2 linked regions of the Cystobacter fuscus genome follow. The protein of the gene in region 2 interacts with the protein of the main gene of each other region in a pairwise test. Links are inferred from orthologs where the notes say so. Each region holds a gene or a part of one and is shown on either strand. Other genes may lie near its edges.

The links.
Region 1: the proteins of CYFUS_RS26655 (region 2) and kdsB interact in binary tests that used the Escherichia coli proteins (3 or more experiments, as listed by UniProt). The link is inferred for Cystobacter fuscus from one-to-one orthologs.

The regions. Positions count from the first base shown.
Region 1 is NZ_CP022098.1:1,740,525-1,748,232, forward strand. Bases 1,731-4,585 are described here. They hold kdsB (3-deoxy-manno-octulosonate cytidylyltransferase), read right to left. Parts: upstream 3,601-4,585; coding sequence 2,860-3,600; downstream 1,731-2,859. Other genes in these bases: CYFUS_RS07305 (ABC transporter ATP-binding protein), read right to left, coding at 1,731-2,708; wecB (non-hydrolyzing UDP-N-acetylglucosamine 2-epimerase), read left to right, coding at 3,694-4,585. In the rest of the region: CYFUS_RS07295 (CTP synthase), read right to left, coding at 1-319; CYFUS_RS07300 (hypothetical protein), read right to left, coding at 413-646; more of CYFUS_RS07305, read right to left, coding at 1,002-1,730; more of wecB, read left to right, coding at 4,586-4,821; CYFUS_RS07320 (RluA family pseudouridine synthase), read left to right, coding at 4,855-5,850; CYFUS_RS07325 (ATP-binding protein), read left to right, coding at 5,860-7,708. UniProt on the Escherichia coli protein: Activates KDO (a required 8-carbon sugar) for incorporation into bacterial lipopolysaccharide in Gram-negative bacteria.
Region 2 is NZ_CP022098.1:6,531,432-6,539,004, reverse strand. The notes cover bases 2,014-4,733. They hold CYFUS_RS26655 (TetR/AcrR family transcriptional regulator), read right to left. Parts: upstream 3,850-4,733; coding sequence 3,178-3,849; downstream 2,014-3,177. Other genes in these bases: CYFUS_RS26650 (glycoside hydrolase family 5 protein), read right to left, coding at 4,060-4,733; CYFUS_RS26660 (MDR family oxidoreductase), read right to left, coding at 2,229-3,212; CYFUS_RS26665 (N-acetylmuramoyl-L-alanine amidase), read left to right, coding at 2,014-2,220. Outside these bases: CYFUS_RS26675 (malate synthase G), read left to right, coding at 1-729; CYFUS_RS26670 (hypothetical protein), read left to right, coding at 819-1,250; more of CYFUS_RS26665, read left to right, coding at 1,414-2,013; more of CYFUS_RS26650, read right to left, coding at 4,734-5,658; CYFUS_RS26645 (NAD(P)-dependent oxidoreductase), read right to left, coding at 5,872-6,309; CYFUS_RS54030 (hypothetical protein), read left to right, coding at 6,322-6,981; CYFUS_RS26635 (carboxymuconolactone decarboxylase family protein), read right to left, coding at 7,030-7,362; CYFUS_RS26630 (cupin domain-containing protein), read right to left, coding at 7,377-7,573. UniProt on the Escherichia coli protein: Involved in response to both electrophiles and reactive chlorine species (RCS). Represses the transcription of the nemRA-gloA operon by binding to the NemR box.

The sequences.
Region 1 (7,708 bases), 4.8 Mb from region 2 along the record:
GTTCCTTCTGGATGACGGAGTGGTAGATGCGGCCGGTGGTGAAGTTGTTGAGCCGGGACATCCGAGCGTTCGTGAAGCGCTCGTAGTGACCCAGGTCCATGTCGGTCTCGCCCCCGTCGTCGGTGACGAAGACCTCACCATGTTGGAACGGGCTCATCGTGCCCGGGTCGATGTTGATGTAGGGGTCCAGCTTGAGCAGCGTGATTTCCAGCCCGCGATTCTCGAGCAGGGTACCGATGGAAGCCGAAGCAAGCCCCTTGCCCAGCGAGCTCACCACGCCGCCGGTCACGAAGATGTACTTGGTCTTCTTGGAGCGCATGACCCTTCCTGCCAAGAGAGGCCCGATGCGTCAATGTTTCTGTAGGTTCCCTGGCCACCGTCGAGGCCCTGAATCACGGTGAGTCCGGGACTGTCAGTCCTGGCCCTGACTGCGCGGACGGCTCTCGGCGTAGTCGCGTGCCTGGGGAACGCTCCCCCGGTGCTCGCGCAGCGGGCAGTGCCGGCACGTCCACCCGTCCCAGCCCCGCTTCACTGCGAGGTGCAGACAGGCGTCATAGTTGGCGCAGAACAGGTTGCGTTGAACCTCCACCACCGACTCGTCTCGCAGGGCGCAAGGGAGCGGACTCGGGCAGGGTGTGATGGACAAGGTCGGGCCTCCAGCGAATCAAACGAGCCTTCCCCCCTCGGTGGGCTCAACAGGGTCCGCCCGCTCGCATTCCCGGGGGGAAGACAAAAAAGGCCCGCCCGGTCCACGGCCCCGTCGAATGGTGGGGTGCGTGGGCCCGGGCGGGCCAATCTACCTTCGGCGTCAACTCCCGCCGGACGGTGGCCTCATCAGCGCGCCGTACCGACGGAGGTGGACGCCTGACTCTTGCTCTCAGTCAAGGCATCACCTCCTTTCGTCTGCGCTGCCTTTTCTAACCACCCCTTCCTCTCCGCGCCACTGGTCGGGAGGTGTGGGGCGAGGCCGTACCCTGGGCAGACGGAAGGGCGGGAGCGGCTCAGGCGGCGACGAACTGGCGCTCCACCAGCCGGCGGTAGAGGCCCTCCTGGCCCATGAGGGTGGAGTGGTCGCCGCTCTGCACCACCTGGCCCGCCTCCATCACCACCACGCGGTCGGCCCCCATCACCGTGGACAGGCGGTGGGCGATGATGAGCGTGGTGCGCCCACGCATCAGCCGCTCGAGGGCCTCCTTCACCAGGTGCTCGCTCTCGGCGTCCAGGGCGCTGGTGGCCTCGTCGAGCACCAGCAGGCGTGGATCCTTGAGCACCGCACGGGCGATGGCGATGCGCTGCTTCTGCCCGCCGGACAGCTGCACGCCACGCTCGCCCACCATCGTCTGGTAGCTCTCCGGGAAGCGGGAGATGAACTCGTGGGCGTTGGCGGTGCGCGCGGCGGCTTCCACCTCGGCGTCCGTGGCGTCCTTGCGGCCATAGCGGATGTTGTCCGCGATGGAGGTGGCGAACAGCATGGGCTCCTGCGCCACCGTGCCCACCTGCTGGCGCAGCCACTCGGTGTCCAGGCCGCTCAGCTCCCGCCCGTCGAGCAGCACCCGGCCCTCCTGCGGGTCATACATGCGCGCGAGCAGCGCGGCGAGCGTGGACTTGCCCGCGCCCGAGGGGCCGACGATGGCCACCACCTCGCCGGGCGCGAGCGCCAGGTGGATGCCCTTGAGCACCGGCACGTCCCGCCGCGTGGGGTAGGCGAAGCGCACGTCCTGGAACTCGACCCGGCCCTGCACGGCCGCCAGGCGCTCGCCCCCCGAGGAGGGAATGGCGGGCTCGCGGTCGATGAGCTCGAAGACGCGCTCGGCGGCGCCCGCGGCGCGCATGAAGTCCGCCCACAGGTCCGCGAGCGCTCCCAGCGCGAAGGCCACCATGAGCGAGTAGATGAGGAAGGAGGTGAGGTTGCCCACCGTCATCCTCCCGTCGAGCACCATCCGCCCGCCGTACCAGAGCACCACCGCCGAGGCGAGGTAGCCCGCGGACGAGGCCCCCGCCAGGAAGAACGAGGACTGCTTCGCCCGGCGGCGCGCGACGTCGTAGGCGTGCTCGGTGGCGGTCTGGTAGCGCTCCACCTCGTGGCGCTCGGCGGCGAAGGAGCGCACGGTGCGGATGCCCGACAGGCTCTCCTCGGCCACCTCGTTGGCCACCGCCAGCGCGTCCTGCGACTCCTTGGAGAGGCCGCGCACCTTGCGCCCATACGACACCGCCCCCACCGCCACCGCGGGCACGATGGCCAGCATCAGCGCGGTGAGCACCGGCGAGGTGTAGAAGAGCAGCCCGATGCCGCCGAACGCCTGGGCCGCGTTGCGCAGCGCCATGGAGATGTTCACACTCACCGCGTTCTGCAGCACCGTGGTGTCCGAGGACAGCCGGTTGGTGAGTTCTCCCGTCTTGCGCTCGTCGAAGAAGCCCACCTCCTGGGACATGAGGCTCGCGAACAGGTTCTGCCGCAGCTGCGTCACCACGCGCTCGCCCGCGGTGGTGAAGAGGTAGAAGCGCAGCGCCATCGCCACGCCCTGGAAGAGGAAGACGACCACCATGGCCAGCGCCACCCGGTCGATATGCTCCCGGTTCCCCGACTTGAGGCTCTGGTCGATGATGTCCCCGATGATCTTCGGGTACACCAGTCCCAGTGCGCTCGCGAGCACGAGGAAGAAGGTGCCGGCGATGATCCGGCGCGCCTGGGGGCGCGCCAGCCCCATCAGGCGGCTGAATGTCGCCCGGGAGAACCGGGGCTTCTTGGGGGCGTCAGGTTTGTTCTTGGCGTCGGACACATGCGCAGCCTACCTCGCGACAGGGCGTCCGGCCCGTACTCTCTCGTCCCACGTCCGTCCGCCCGCCCGCCAGGCCGCTTCAGCCGCCGCGCAACACCGCCTCCACCCGCGCCACGTCCCCGGGGACGTCCACCGCCACCGTGTGTCCCGCCACCTGGCCACAGCGGATGCGCACCCCATGCTCCAGGGCTCGTAGCTGCTCCAATTTTTCCGCCCCCTCCAGGGGGGTGGGGCTCAGCCCGGCCAGGCGCAGCAGCGTCGCGCGCCGGTAGCCATACAGGCCCAGGTGCGCCCAGTGCCGCACCGCGCCGGCCTCACCCGGCTCGCGCACGAAGGGCAGCAGGGCGCGGCTGAAGTACAGCGCGTCCCCGTTGAGCGCCAGCACCGCCTTCACCACGTGGGGGCTGGTGTGCTCGGCCGCCTCCAGGGGCCGCACCAGCGTGCCCATCTCCACCGCCGGGTCGGCGAAGAGGCCCGCGAGCACCCTCAGGGTGTCCGGGTCCACCAGCGGCTCGTCTCCCTGCACATTCACCCACACGTCCACGTCCGCACGCGCCCGGGCCACCTCTGCCACCCGGTCCGTTCCCGTGGCGCACTCGGGCGAGGTCATCACCGCCGTGCCCCCAAAGCCCTCCACCGCCTCCCGGATGCGCACATCGTCGGTGGCCACCAGCACCTCGCCGAAGACTCGGGCCTCCTGGCAGCGGCGCCACACGTGTTCGATCATCGGCCGGCCGGCGATGGGCGCCAGGGGTTTGCCAGGAAAGCGCGTGCTCGCGTAGCGCGCGGGGATGACGGCGACGGGACGGGGGGCGGACATGGCGGCGCTGTCTATCAGATTCAGGACGCTGCGAGACCCCCGGGGCCAGGGGCCCCCTGGCCGATGCGGGGCGGGTGCCTAGCTTCGCTCCCCATGAAGAAGGTTCTCCATATCGTCGGGGCGCGTCCCAACTTCATGAAGGTCGCGCCCATCCACCGGGCCATCCGCGAGCGCGGCGCGCTCGCCCAGACCCTCGTCCACACCGGGCAGCACTACGACGTGAAGATGAGCGATGTCTTCTTCACCGACCTGGGCATGCCCGCCCCCGATGTCCACCTGGGCATCGGCTCGGGCAGCCACACCGAGCAGACCGCCCGGGTGATGCTCGAGCTGGAGAAGGTCTTCACCCAGGAAAAGCCCGATCTCGTGTCCGTCGTGGGCGACGTCAACAGCACCCTGGCCGGGGCGCTCGTGGCGGCGAAGATGGGCATCAAGCTCGCCCACGTGGAGGCGGGGCTGCGCAGCGGCGACCTCACCATGCCCGAGGAGATCAACCGGTTGCTGGTGGACCGCATCTCGGACCTGCTGCTCACGCCCTCGGCCGACGCGGATGCCAACCTGCTGCGGGAGGGCATCGAGCCCGAGCGCATCCGCATGGTGGGCAACGTGATGATCGACTCGCTCCTGTCGGCGCGCGAGCAGGCCCTGCGTCTGCCCACGCTCAAGGACATGGGCTTCACCCCGCGCGGCTACGCGGTGTGCACCCTGCACCGTGCCTCCAACGTGGATGACGAAGGCACGCTGCGCGGGTTGCTCTCCGCGCTCGGTCACGTGGCCAGCCGCCTGCCCGTCGTCTTCCCCGTCCACCCGCGCACCCGCAAGCGCATCGCGGACCTGGGCCTCGGGCCCACGCTGGATCGCACCCCGGGTCTGCGCCTCGTGGATCCGCTCGGCTACCTGGAGTTCCTCGCGCTCACCTCCCAGGCCCGGCTCGTCTTCACCGACTCGGGCGGCCTCCAGGAGGAGACCACCGTGCTCGGCATCCCCTGTCTCACCGTGCGCGAGAACACCGAGCGGCCCATCACCGTGGACGTGGGCACCAACCTCGTCGTGGGCACGAGCCCCGCCCACATCCAGCAGGCCGCCGACCGCATCCTCGACGGGCACGAGAAGAAGGGCAGGGTGCCCGACCGCTGGGACGGCCGCTCCGGCGATCGCATCGCCCAGCTCTACGAGGAGACGCTCGGCGCCGTCGCTCCGCCTCGCCGCGCGGCGGTCTAGCCGCCCCGCGCACCGTGTTATGCCAGGGGCCTCATGAGTGAGACCCCCGAGGGCTTCGTCGACATCTCCTTCGTCGTCGAGCCGAACTACGCCGGCTGGAGGCTCGAGCGCTACCTCGCCCAGAAGCTCCGCCGGCTGCCACGCGAGCGGCTGCTCGGCGTCATCCAGCGCGGGGTGCTCTGCGAGGAGCGCCGGCTCAAGCCCTCCACGCCCGTCTACCCGGGCCTCTCCTTCCGCATCCGCCGGCCCGCGAGCGCCGAGCCCGACACGCCCACCGAGCTGCCCGTCGTCTTCGAGGACGACTGGCTGCTCGTGCTCGACAAGCCCGCCGGACTGCCGCTGCACCCCACCGCCCGCTACCACAAGGGCACGCTCGTCTCCCTGCTGCGCGAGCGTCTGGGCCATGCCTCCGCCGAGCCCGCGCACCGCCTGGATCGCGAGACGAGTGGCCTGGTCGTCTGCGGACGCACCACCGAGGCGTGCCGCGTGCTGGGTCGGCTCTTCATCTCGCGCGAGGTGCACAAGGAGTACCTCGCCATCTGCGAGGGCCATCCCCCCGAGGACTCCTTCCGCGTGGATGCCCCCATCGCCGAGGGCACCGACCTCATCCGCATCGCGGTACGCATCGACCCCATCCTGGGCAAGGAAAGCCATACGCGCTTCGAGGTGCTCCGTCGCTTCACCCTCGAGGGCGAGCCCTTCGCCCTGCTGCGCTGCCACCCCGAAACCGGACGCCAGCACCAGATCCGCGTCCACTTGCGCGAGGCGGGCTTTCCGATCGTGGGCGACAAGATGTACGGGCCGGACCCCGGCTACTTCGATCGGTTCAGCAAGCGCTGCCTCGAGCCCGAGGCGTGGGTGCGCTTGCGCCTGCCCCGCCACGCCCTTCACGCCGCGCGCCTGTCCTTCCCCCACCCGGCCACCGGCCAGCGCGTCACGTTCGAGTCCCCGCTCCCCGGAGACCTCCAGGACTTCATCGCCAACCGGACACCGGCCGGGTTGATCCTCCCTGGCGCGGACGGTGCATAACTTTCGCGCATGAGTGAAGCCCCCTCCTCCCCCGAGGACGCCCTCGGACAGGCACCGTCGCGCGATCGGATGGAACTCGAGGAGGAACTGCCCTTCGACATCCCGCTCCAGTTGTTTCCCGATGGGGCGTTCGTGCTCGACGAGCAGTGGCGCATCGTGGCGCTCAACCCGGTGGCGGTGCGGTTGCTTGGTCACCCGCGCGAGGAGTTGCTCGGCCAGGTGCTCTGGTCGCTCTTCCCCACGTTGCTCGACACCTCGTTCGGCACGGCCTACCTGCGCGCCCGGGCGGAGGGGGTGACCACCAACGCGGAGTGGCTCGCCCCCATCGGCGAGAGTTCGTACGAGGCGTGCGCCGTCCCGCATGGCGCCCGGCTGATCATCTTCCTGCGCGACGTGACGGCACGCCGGGAAGCGGAAGTGGCCAGGGAGAAGAGCGTCGGGCGGCTCGCCCTGCTGCAGGAGATGACGACGAAGTTGTGCTCGGTGGCCTCCGCCGCCGAGGTCGTGGAGGTCATCGCGCGCGGCGCCCTGGAGGCGATGGACGCCCGGCGGCTGTCCGTGGCACTGCCCGAGATGGATGGCCGTTCGCTCCGGGTGCTCAGCCGCGAGAGCGTGTCCGGGGGGCCCGGCTACCGGTTGTCCCAGGTGCCCATGGAGTCGAACCTGCCCATCACCCGGGTCTTCCGCTCGGGACGGCCCGAGTGGTCCGGCGCCCTGGCCTGTCTGCCCATGCTCGCCAAGGGCTCGCCCATGGCGGTGCTGTCCCTCACCTTCGCGCCCCTGCACGTCTTCGACTCGGCGGACCGTGACTTCCTGCTGTCGCTCGCCCACCAGGGAGCACTCGCGCTCGAGCGCGCCCGGCTCTTCGACAAGGAGCAGGCCGCGCGCTCCGAGGCCGAGTTCCAACGCACCCGTCTGCAAGCCGTGGTGATGCAGGCCCCCCTGGCGGTCTGCCTCATGCGCGGCCCCGAGCACGTCATCGAGCTGGACAACCCCCTGCACCAGGCCCACCAGGGTGACAGCGGCCTCGTGGGCCAGAAGATGCGCGATGCCCTGCCCCACCACATGCGCCAGGGCATGCTCGACGTGCTCGACCGCGTCTACCTGTGGGGGGAGAGCTTCGTCGCGCGCGAGTACCGGGTGGCGGAGGATCCGCGCACGGGGGCGCCCCGCGAGGAGCGCTTCTTCAACTTCTCCTACGAGCCGCTGCGCGACACCGCGGGCCACGTGGATGGGGTGGCCTTCTTCTCCTACGACGTGACGGACCACGTGCGCGCGCGGCGCGAGGTGGAGGCGCTCGCCGAGCGGCAGCACTTCCTGTACGAGGCCAGCACGCTCCTGGGCAGCTCGCTCGACTCCGTTTCCACGATGGAGCGCTTGATGGAGCTGGTGGTGCCCCGCTTCGCCGACTGCTGCGCGGTGCACGTGCTCACCGAGGAGGGCCGGGTGGAGCAGCTCGCGGGACTGCACCGGGATCCGGAACGGGCCCGGGTGGCGCTCCAGGTGCTCCGGCTCCAGCCCGTCGGGTTGTCCGCCGACCATGGTGTCGGCAAGGTGCTGCGCACGGGCGAGTCGGAGTGGATCCCCGAGTTCTCCGAGGGCCAGGTCGCCCAGATGGCGCGCACTCCCGAGGCCGAGGCGCCGCTGAGCGCGCTCCATCTGTGCTCCTACATCTGCGTGCCCCTGGTGGCACGTGGCCGGACCCTCGGCACGCTCATGCTGGCGCAGGGGGAGAGCGGCCGTCACTACTCGAGCGCGGACCTGACGCTGGCCGAGGAGCTGGCGCGCCGGGCCGCCCTGTGTCTGGACAATGCGCGGCTGTACCGCGATGCCCAGGACGCCATCCGGCTGCGCGACG
Region 2 (7,573 bases):
AAGTCCACGATGTGGATCAAGGCCTACGAGGATCGCAACGTGGACGTGGGGCTGGCGTGTGGGCTCAAGGGCCGCGCGCAGATCGGCAAGGGCATGTGGGCCGCGCCGGACAAGATGGCCGACATGCTGGCGCAGAAGGTGGGCCACCCCCAGGCGGGCGCCAACACCGCCTGGGTGCCGTCGCCCACGGCGGCCACCCTGCACGCGCTGCACTACCACGAGGTGGACGTGGCCACCCGACAGGAGGCCCTGCGCCAGCGCGCGCCCACGTCCCTGTCCGCGCTGCTCACGCTCCCCCTGGCCCCCGAGGCGAAGTGGACGCCCGAGGAGGTGCGCCAGGAGCTGGACAACAACCTCCAGGGGATTCTGGGCTACGTGGTGCGCTGGATCGATCAGGGGGTGGGCTGCTCCAAGGTGCCGGACATCCACGACGTGGGGCTGATGGAGGACCGCGCCACGCTGCGCATCTCCAGCCAGCACGTGGCCAACTGGCTGCGGCACGGCGTGGTGACGGAGGCCCAGGTGCTGGAGGGGCTCAAGCGGATGGCGGCGGTGGTGGACCGGCAGAACGCGGGGGACCCGGGCTACCGGCCCCTGGGGCCGGGGTTCGATGGGGTGGCCTTCCAGGCCGCGAGGGAGCTCATCTTCAAGGGCCGCGAGCAGCCCAACGGCTACACCGAGTGGATCCTCCACGCGCGGCGCCGCGAGGTGAAGGCCTCCCGGCGGTAGGGTCGCTCACTGTCACATTCTGGACAGAACGCAGCCGCTGCGCTTAATCCCCCCCGGGGAAACTGGTTTCCCTCCTTTGGGGGTTGTTCATGAAGAGCAGCACGCTGTTCGCCGCGATTTCGGTGGCCGCACTGGGTATGGGCTCCGCTCAGGCGGCTACCCTGACGTTCACGGTTCAGAACAAGATCACCACCGGCGCGATTACCAATACATATCAGAACACGTGCGGGACGATCATCCCGAGCCTCGGCCCGGTCGCGGCCAACGGGATCTCGGTGACGCACCAGACGGACTGCGGCACCTCGACCGCCCTCGTCTTCGAGTACACGAACGGCAACAAGGTCTGCCGCTTCAACCTGAGCACCATCTACACCCCGCCCAACCCGATCCTGGGCACCTCCGGGTACTGGACGCCGAGCGGCTCGGGCACCTCCCGGGGCAGCACGTCCGCTACCTGCAAGGCGACGCTGACCTCTCTGGGTTCGAACGGAAACTATAGCTGGGCATTGTCGATGCAGTGAGGCTCTGGTGGCCGAGCGACTCCCGAGGGTTCGGCCACCGGCTCTCTCGGAACGCGGGAGCGCGGGGGCGGCTTCCGGCTCGAATGGGGATGGGCGAGGGGCGGGGGAGCAACTGTCGCCATCGTCTCGCGATAATCGAGAATCCTCATTTCCCGAGACGCCCATGCAAATCCGCAACGCCCTCTCCACCGCCGCCACCGCCCGTACGGCCGCCGCCACGACCGTGACCGCGCCGCCCGCCGGCCTGGAGCTCGGCAACCGGGGCCCCCAGGTGAAGCAGTTGCAGGACGCGCTGGTGAAGCTCGGCTACATGACGAAGGCCCAGGTGGCCACCGGCCCCGGCATCTTCGGCGAGAAGACGAAGGCCGCGGTGACGAAGTTCCAGGCGGACCACAAGCTGCCCACCACCGGCTACTACGGGGACCTGACCCACGCGGCGCTCAAGAAGGCGCTCGGCTCGGACTCCAAGCCCCCCAAGCCCGGCACCTTCACCAAGCCGCCCGTCGTCAACGCGCCCTCGCCCAACTCCAACTCGCGCGGCGGGGCGGACATCGACACCATCGTCCTGCATCACACGGGCTCCAACAACGGGGCGGGGGACCTCGCCTGGATGCGCAATCCCCAGAGCCAGGTGTCCGCCCACTACATGCTCGACCGCGACGGGAAGATCTACCAACTGGTGGGCGACGAGAAGCGCGCCTGGCACGCGGGCAAGGGCGAGCTGCACGGGGTGCCCACCGACGTGAACGGCCGCTCCATCGGTATCGAGATCGTCAACGACGGCTCGGGCAAGACGCCCTTCACCGACGCCCAGTACAAGTCCCTCACCCAGCTCGTGGGCTACCTCAAGCAGGAGTACAAGGTGCCCGCCAACAACATCCTCGGGCACAAGGACGTGGCCGTGCCCAAGGGCCGCAAGAGCGATCCCGCCGAGAACTTCGACTGGAACCGCCTGCGCGCGGGCCTCTGACGCCCCGCTCAGCCCTCGGTCGACACGACGATGCGCCCGCGCACCTGACCGTCCATCAGGCGCCGGGCCGCGTCGATTACTCCGGACAGGGGCACCTCGAGCGCGCCGATCGCCTGGATCGTCTCCGGGCGCAGGTCGCGCGCCAGGCGCTCCCAGGCCTGTTGCCGCAGGGCGAGCGGCGCCATGACGCTGTCGATACCCAGCAGCGACACCCCCCGCAGGATGAAGGGCATCACCGTGGCGGGCAGGTCCGCCCCCTGCGCGAGCCCACAGGCCGCCACGGCGCCGCCATAACGCGTCTGCGCACAGGCATTGGCGAGCGTGTGGCTGCCGACGGAATCCACCACCGCGGCCCAGCGCTCCTTCTGCAGCGGCTTGCCGGGGGAGGACAGCTCGGCGCGGTCGATGATGCGGCTGGCGCCCAGCGCCTGGAGATAATCCCCCTCGGAGGCCTTGCCCGTGGCGGCCGTCACCTGGTGGCCGAGCTTCGAGAGCAGCGCGACCGCGACCGAGCCCACGCCCCCCGTCGCTCCCGTCACGAGCACCTCGCCGGCACCGGGCTTCAGGCCGTGGCGTTCGAGCGCGAGCACGCACAACATCGCGGTGTAGCCCGCCGTCCCGATGGCCATGGCCTGACGGGTGTCGAAGGCCTCGGGCAGGCGCACCAGCCACTCGCCCTTGAGCCGGGCACGCTGCGCGAGGCAACCCTTGTGCGTCTCGCCCACGCCGAAGCCGTTGAGTACGACCCGGTCGCCCACCTTCCACGCGGGATGGCGGCTCTCGGTCACCGTGCCCGCGCCGTCGATGCCCGCCACCATCGGCCAGGAGCGCACCACGGGCGAGCGGTTCGTGATGGCCAGTCCATCCTTGTAGTTGAGCGTCGAGTGGCGGATGGCGACGGTGACATCACCCTCGGGCAGGAAGTCCTCGTCCACCTCGCGGACGTGGGCGGTGAAGTCAGGGTTCTTCTCGAGCACCAGGGCCTTGAACATGGGGTTCTCCTCGGGGGTGGATGAGGTGGCGGAAGTCATCGATGGCGACGGTCAGGGGGAGGGGCGAGCGCGCGAGCCGGGCGCGCAGCACCGCGCCCTCCCAGGTGGACCAGAAGCCGCGCGCGAGCCGGTCCGCGTCCAGCGAGGGCTCGATCTCCCCACGCGCCCGTGCACGGCGCAGGGCGGCGGCGAGGATTGACTCCCAGGCGGCCAGCGAGGCGTCGAGCCGCACGCGGAAGTCCTCGTGCAGTCCCCCCAGCTCCTGTCCGAGCGCACCGATGAGGCAGCCGCGCCGCCAGTCGAAGCGGCGCATGCCCTCGGTGGACTCCTCGAGGAAGCTGGAGAGCTGGGCGGCGAAGGTCGCGTCCGAGGCCGCGCCGAAGCAGCGCTCGAGCCGCTTGAGGAAGAAGGCCTGGTAGCTGTCGAGCAGGGCGAAGCCGAAGGCGTCCTTACTGGAGAAGTAGTGGTAGAAGGAGCCCTTGGGCACCCCCACCGAGCGCAACACCGCGTCGATGCCGGTCGCCGCCCAGCCCTGTTCCAGCACCAGTCCCAGGCCCTCACGCACCAGACGCTCGCGTGTGTCCTCGCGCTGCCCACGCCGCTCGGTTCGCGAGCGGCTCTCGGGAGGTTTCGCCATGGGAAATGAATAGACCGGTCGTCTAGAGAATTCAAGACAACGTGCGCACCCCACCCGAGCGGTCGGGTGCGGGTCTTCGCTCAGGGAGGGGGAGGGCGGTTGCGGGCCGGGTGGGTGACGCCTCGCGCGTCAGGGGGACACAACCCGTGCCGGACGCGAGCGCCCCGGAGCGCCATGGCGGCGCATCCGGGGAGCCCGCGAGGGGGGTGCTCAGGGGATGAGGGGCGCGAGCGCGGGGGCGATGTACGTCTGCTTCGCCTGCTGCACCGTCGTCCAGTCGTCCTGGAGCAGGCCACCGGTGTCATCGGAGTTGGGATTGAGCGACCAGAAGGCGAAGCTCATTCCGTTGCCCGAGAGGTAGGCCGTGAGCGTCTGGATCCACTGACGATCCGAGTCGATGAGCAGCTTGGTGCCGAACTCGCCGAGCCACACCGGGGCGCGGTTCTCCTTCACGAGGAAGCCCCAGGTGGCGTCCCACACGCCCGGCAGGTTGGCCGGGTAGCCGGTGGAGCCCTTGTTCTGGAACCACGGCTGGCCGTAGACGCTCTCCGGGTAGTCGTGCGCCGAGTACACCACGCGCCCCGGCACGTTGAGCCGCACCGGGTAGTCGCGCGCGCCGCGCAGGTTGCCGCCCCACCAGTACCAGTTGTTCTGATAGATCTCGATGCCCTCCACGATGATGAGCAGATCCGGGTTCACGCCGAGGATGGCGTTGCCCGCGCGCTCGGCGGCGAGCCGCCAGTCGGTGTCGAGGTTGCCATCGCCCCAGGTGGCGCGGCCGTGCGGCTCGTTGTGCAGGTCCACGCCCACCACGGTGGGATTGCCCTTGTAGCGCTGGGCGAGCATCTTCCAGTCATCGATCCACGCCTGCTCCTCGGTGGCGCGGTTGGAGCGGTACCAGAGCTCCGACTGGCTGCTGGAGTCCGGGCGGTGCCGGTCGAGCACGATGCGCAACCCGCGCGCCCCGGCCGCCGCGATGATGCGATCCATCACCTGCAGGGACGTGAGCCCGGCGAGCTCCGGATTGAGCGCGTTGTTCATGCTGAGCGGATCCGGGGACACCCCGTCGCGCAGCATGGTGTTGCTGTAGGGCAGGCGCAGCGAGTTGTAGCCGAGCGACTTCACCTGATCGAGCAGGCTGCCCAGCGCGCGGCGATCCAGCCCGTAGGGCACGCGCGAGGGGCCCTCGAAGCCAAACCAGTTCACGCTGGTGAGGCGCACCACCTGACCCGTGGACGAGAGGATCTTCGCCCCCTCGGTGTGCAGGTAGCCCGCGGCGCCCGGCGGCGGCGTTCCGGCGTCCGTCCCCGCATCGGTTCCGGCATCGGTGCCCGCGTCGGTCCCGGCGTCCGAGCCCGCATCCGAACCGGCATCGGTGCCCGCATCGGTGCCGGCGTCGGTGCCCGGGGTCGTCCCGTACACGCCGTCCGAGGCGCACAGGGACAGCGTGGCCCCCGGCTGGAAGAGGGCCGAGCACGAGGTGGCCGTGCCCCCGGCGTTCACGGCGCGCAGGCGCACCTGCGTCCCCGCGAAGGACTGGCTGCCGGTCCAGACGTTGGCGTCCCAGGCGGCCTGGCTCAACGCCGTCCACGAGCCCCCGTTCACCGACACCTCCACCCGCGCCGGGGCGGGGGAGGCCGTGATCCGGGCCTCCATCCACCAGTCATTGCTCGACGTCTGGAGGAAGAAGGACACGGGGGCGGCGAGCCGCTGCTCCCACCCCGTGAGCGCCGACTCCTCCTCCGCGACGCCGCCTCCACACGCGGTGGTGAACAGCACCGCGCTCAGCAACATCCCCATTCTTTTCATTACATGACCTCCGGGTGTACGCGCTCGACGGCTTCCTGGGTGAGTCGGAAAGAAAAATGCCATCCAGGAAAAACACGAAAAGTCCCAGAACGTCAATGCGTATTCAAAACACCGAATGCCAGTCGCAAAATCCAAGAATCCGTCACAACCCGTCGGGCCCCCAAAGAGACTCCGTGACGAGTGTGTGACAATGGAGGATGATGGGCGAGTAGTTCATGAAGACAGGCCGCGATCGTTATTTGCCCGCTGCGAAGAAGCGTCGGCAGGCAATGGTTCGACGTCGAAGACATCCAACCCCGCCCCTGCGATTGTTCCTGCTCGGAGGGCGGCGAGGAGCGCGGCTTCATCAACGATGGGCCCGCGCGACGTGTTGATCAGGTAAGACTCACGCTTCATCGAAGCGAGTTCATTCGCTCCGACGAGACCTCGTGTTTCCTCGTGAAGGGTTAGGCGGATGTTGCGATCTTCTTCCGCGATATGGCGAACGGTTGCCATCATCAGCCCCCAGGCCAGCTCAGGAGTCGAGTTCATCATCACCGCCAGGCCGGAGGCAGGGGGCTGGATATTGGTTGAAATGACAGCGATGCCTGTCTCGCTTGCCGCGATCCTGTCCAGATTGGCGTAATCGTCCAGAACTGCGACTTCAAGCATGTTTGTCTCTCATTGGCAGGCTGCGTTCGTCGGACGCAGCCTTGGGTTGGAATTCAACTCTGTTGGGTCAGATGGATAAGAGACCGTCGGTTCCTTATTATTCGCTCCCATGGTTGCCAGTGTGAAAGCGAAGCGCCAGCGCAGGGAGCATGGAACGTCCCGCGAGGCGCCCCTGGGGAGGGCTGGAGGGCGGCGCGGCGCGCCAGCGGAGGCCGAGTTCCTGCGCGCGCGCAGCGAGGAGCAGCGGGAGGTCCGGCGCCGTGCCATCCTCGATACCGCGGCTGCGATGCTCGAGCAGATGCCGGTGGCCGAGGTGGGCCTCAACGAGCTCGCCCGGCGCGTGGGGCTCGCGAAGTCCAACGTGCTACTTCGAGTCGCGCGAGGCCGTGCTCCTCGAGCTGCTCGACCAGGCCTGGAAGGACTGGCTCGCGGCGCTGCCTGCCGGAGCTCGGCGAGCGGGCGCAGGAGGTGTGCAACCATGCCCTCCTGGCCACCACCGCCATCTGGACCCACTCCCGCGCGTCCAGGAGCGTGCTCGCCGCCTACGAGGTGGACCGGTCTCTGGAGGCGTTCCGCATCCAGTTCGCGCCGACGCTCCAGGCAATGCTGGTCACGCTCGTCACGGGCACGCTGGCCCGTGCGGCCCCGGCGTCAGGGGCGAGGAAGGTCTGAGGCCTCCAGCAAGATGGGAGCGAGCGATGGGGTGCAACTGATTGGAGCTCAGGGCTGCTTGTTCCCCAACAGCTCCTTGGCACGCGTGATGGCCGACATGGCGTTGGGCCAGCCGACGTAGAAGGCCAGGTGGGTGATGAGCTCGACGAACTCCTCCTGCGTCACGCCGTTCTCGAGGGCGCGCGGGAAGTGGAAGTTCATCTGCTCCGTCTTTCCGGTCGCCACGAGCGCCGCGCAGGTAATCAGGCTGCGGTCGCGCTTGGACAACTGCGGCCGCTCCCAGACGTCCCCGAACAGTACATCGTCGGTCAGCTCGACCAGCTTCGGTGCGAAGTCGCCGATGGCCTTCTGTGCGGCGGTGGTGGGCTTGGGGGTGCTCATGGTTCGTTCTCCTTTCAGGGCTGCGTTCCGTACTGCGCGTCGGTGACCTTCTCCATCCACTCGACCACCTTGCCGTCGAGCCCCTCCTGGATGGCTAGGTGGGTCATGGCGGTGGTCGGGGATGCGCCGTGCCAGTGCTTCTGACCGGGCGGAATCCTCACCACGTCGCCCGGACGAATCTCCTCGACGGCGCCGCCCCAGAGCTGCACGC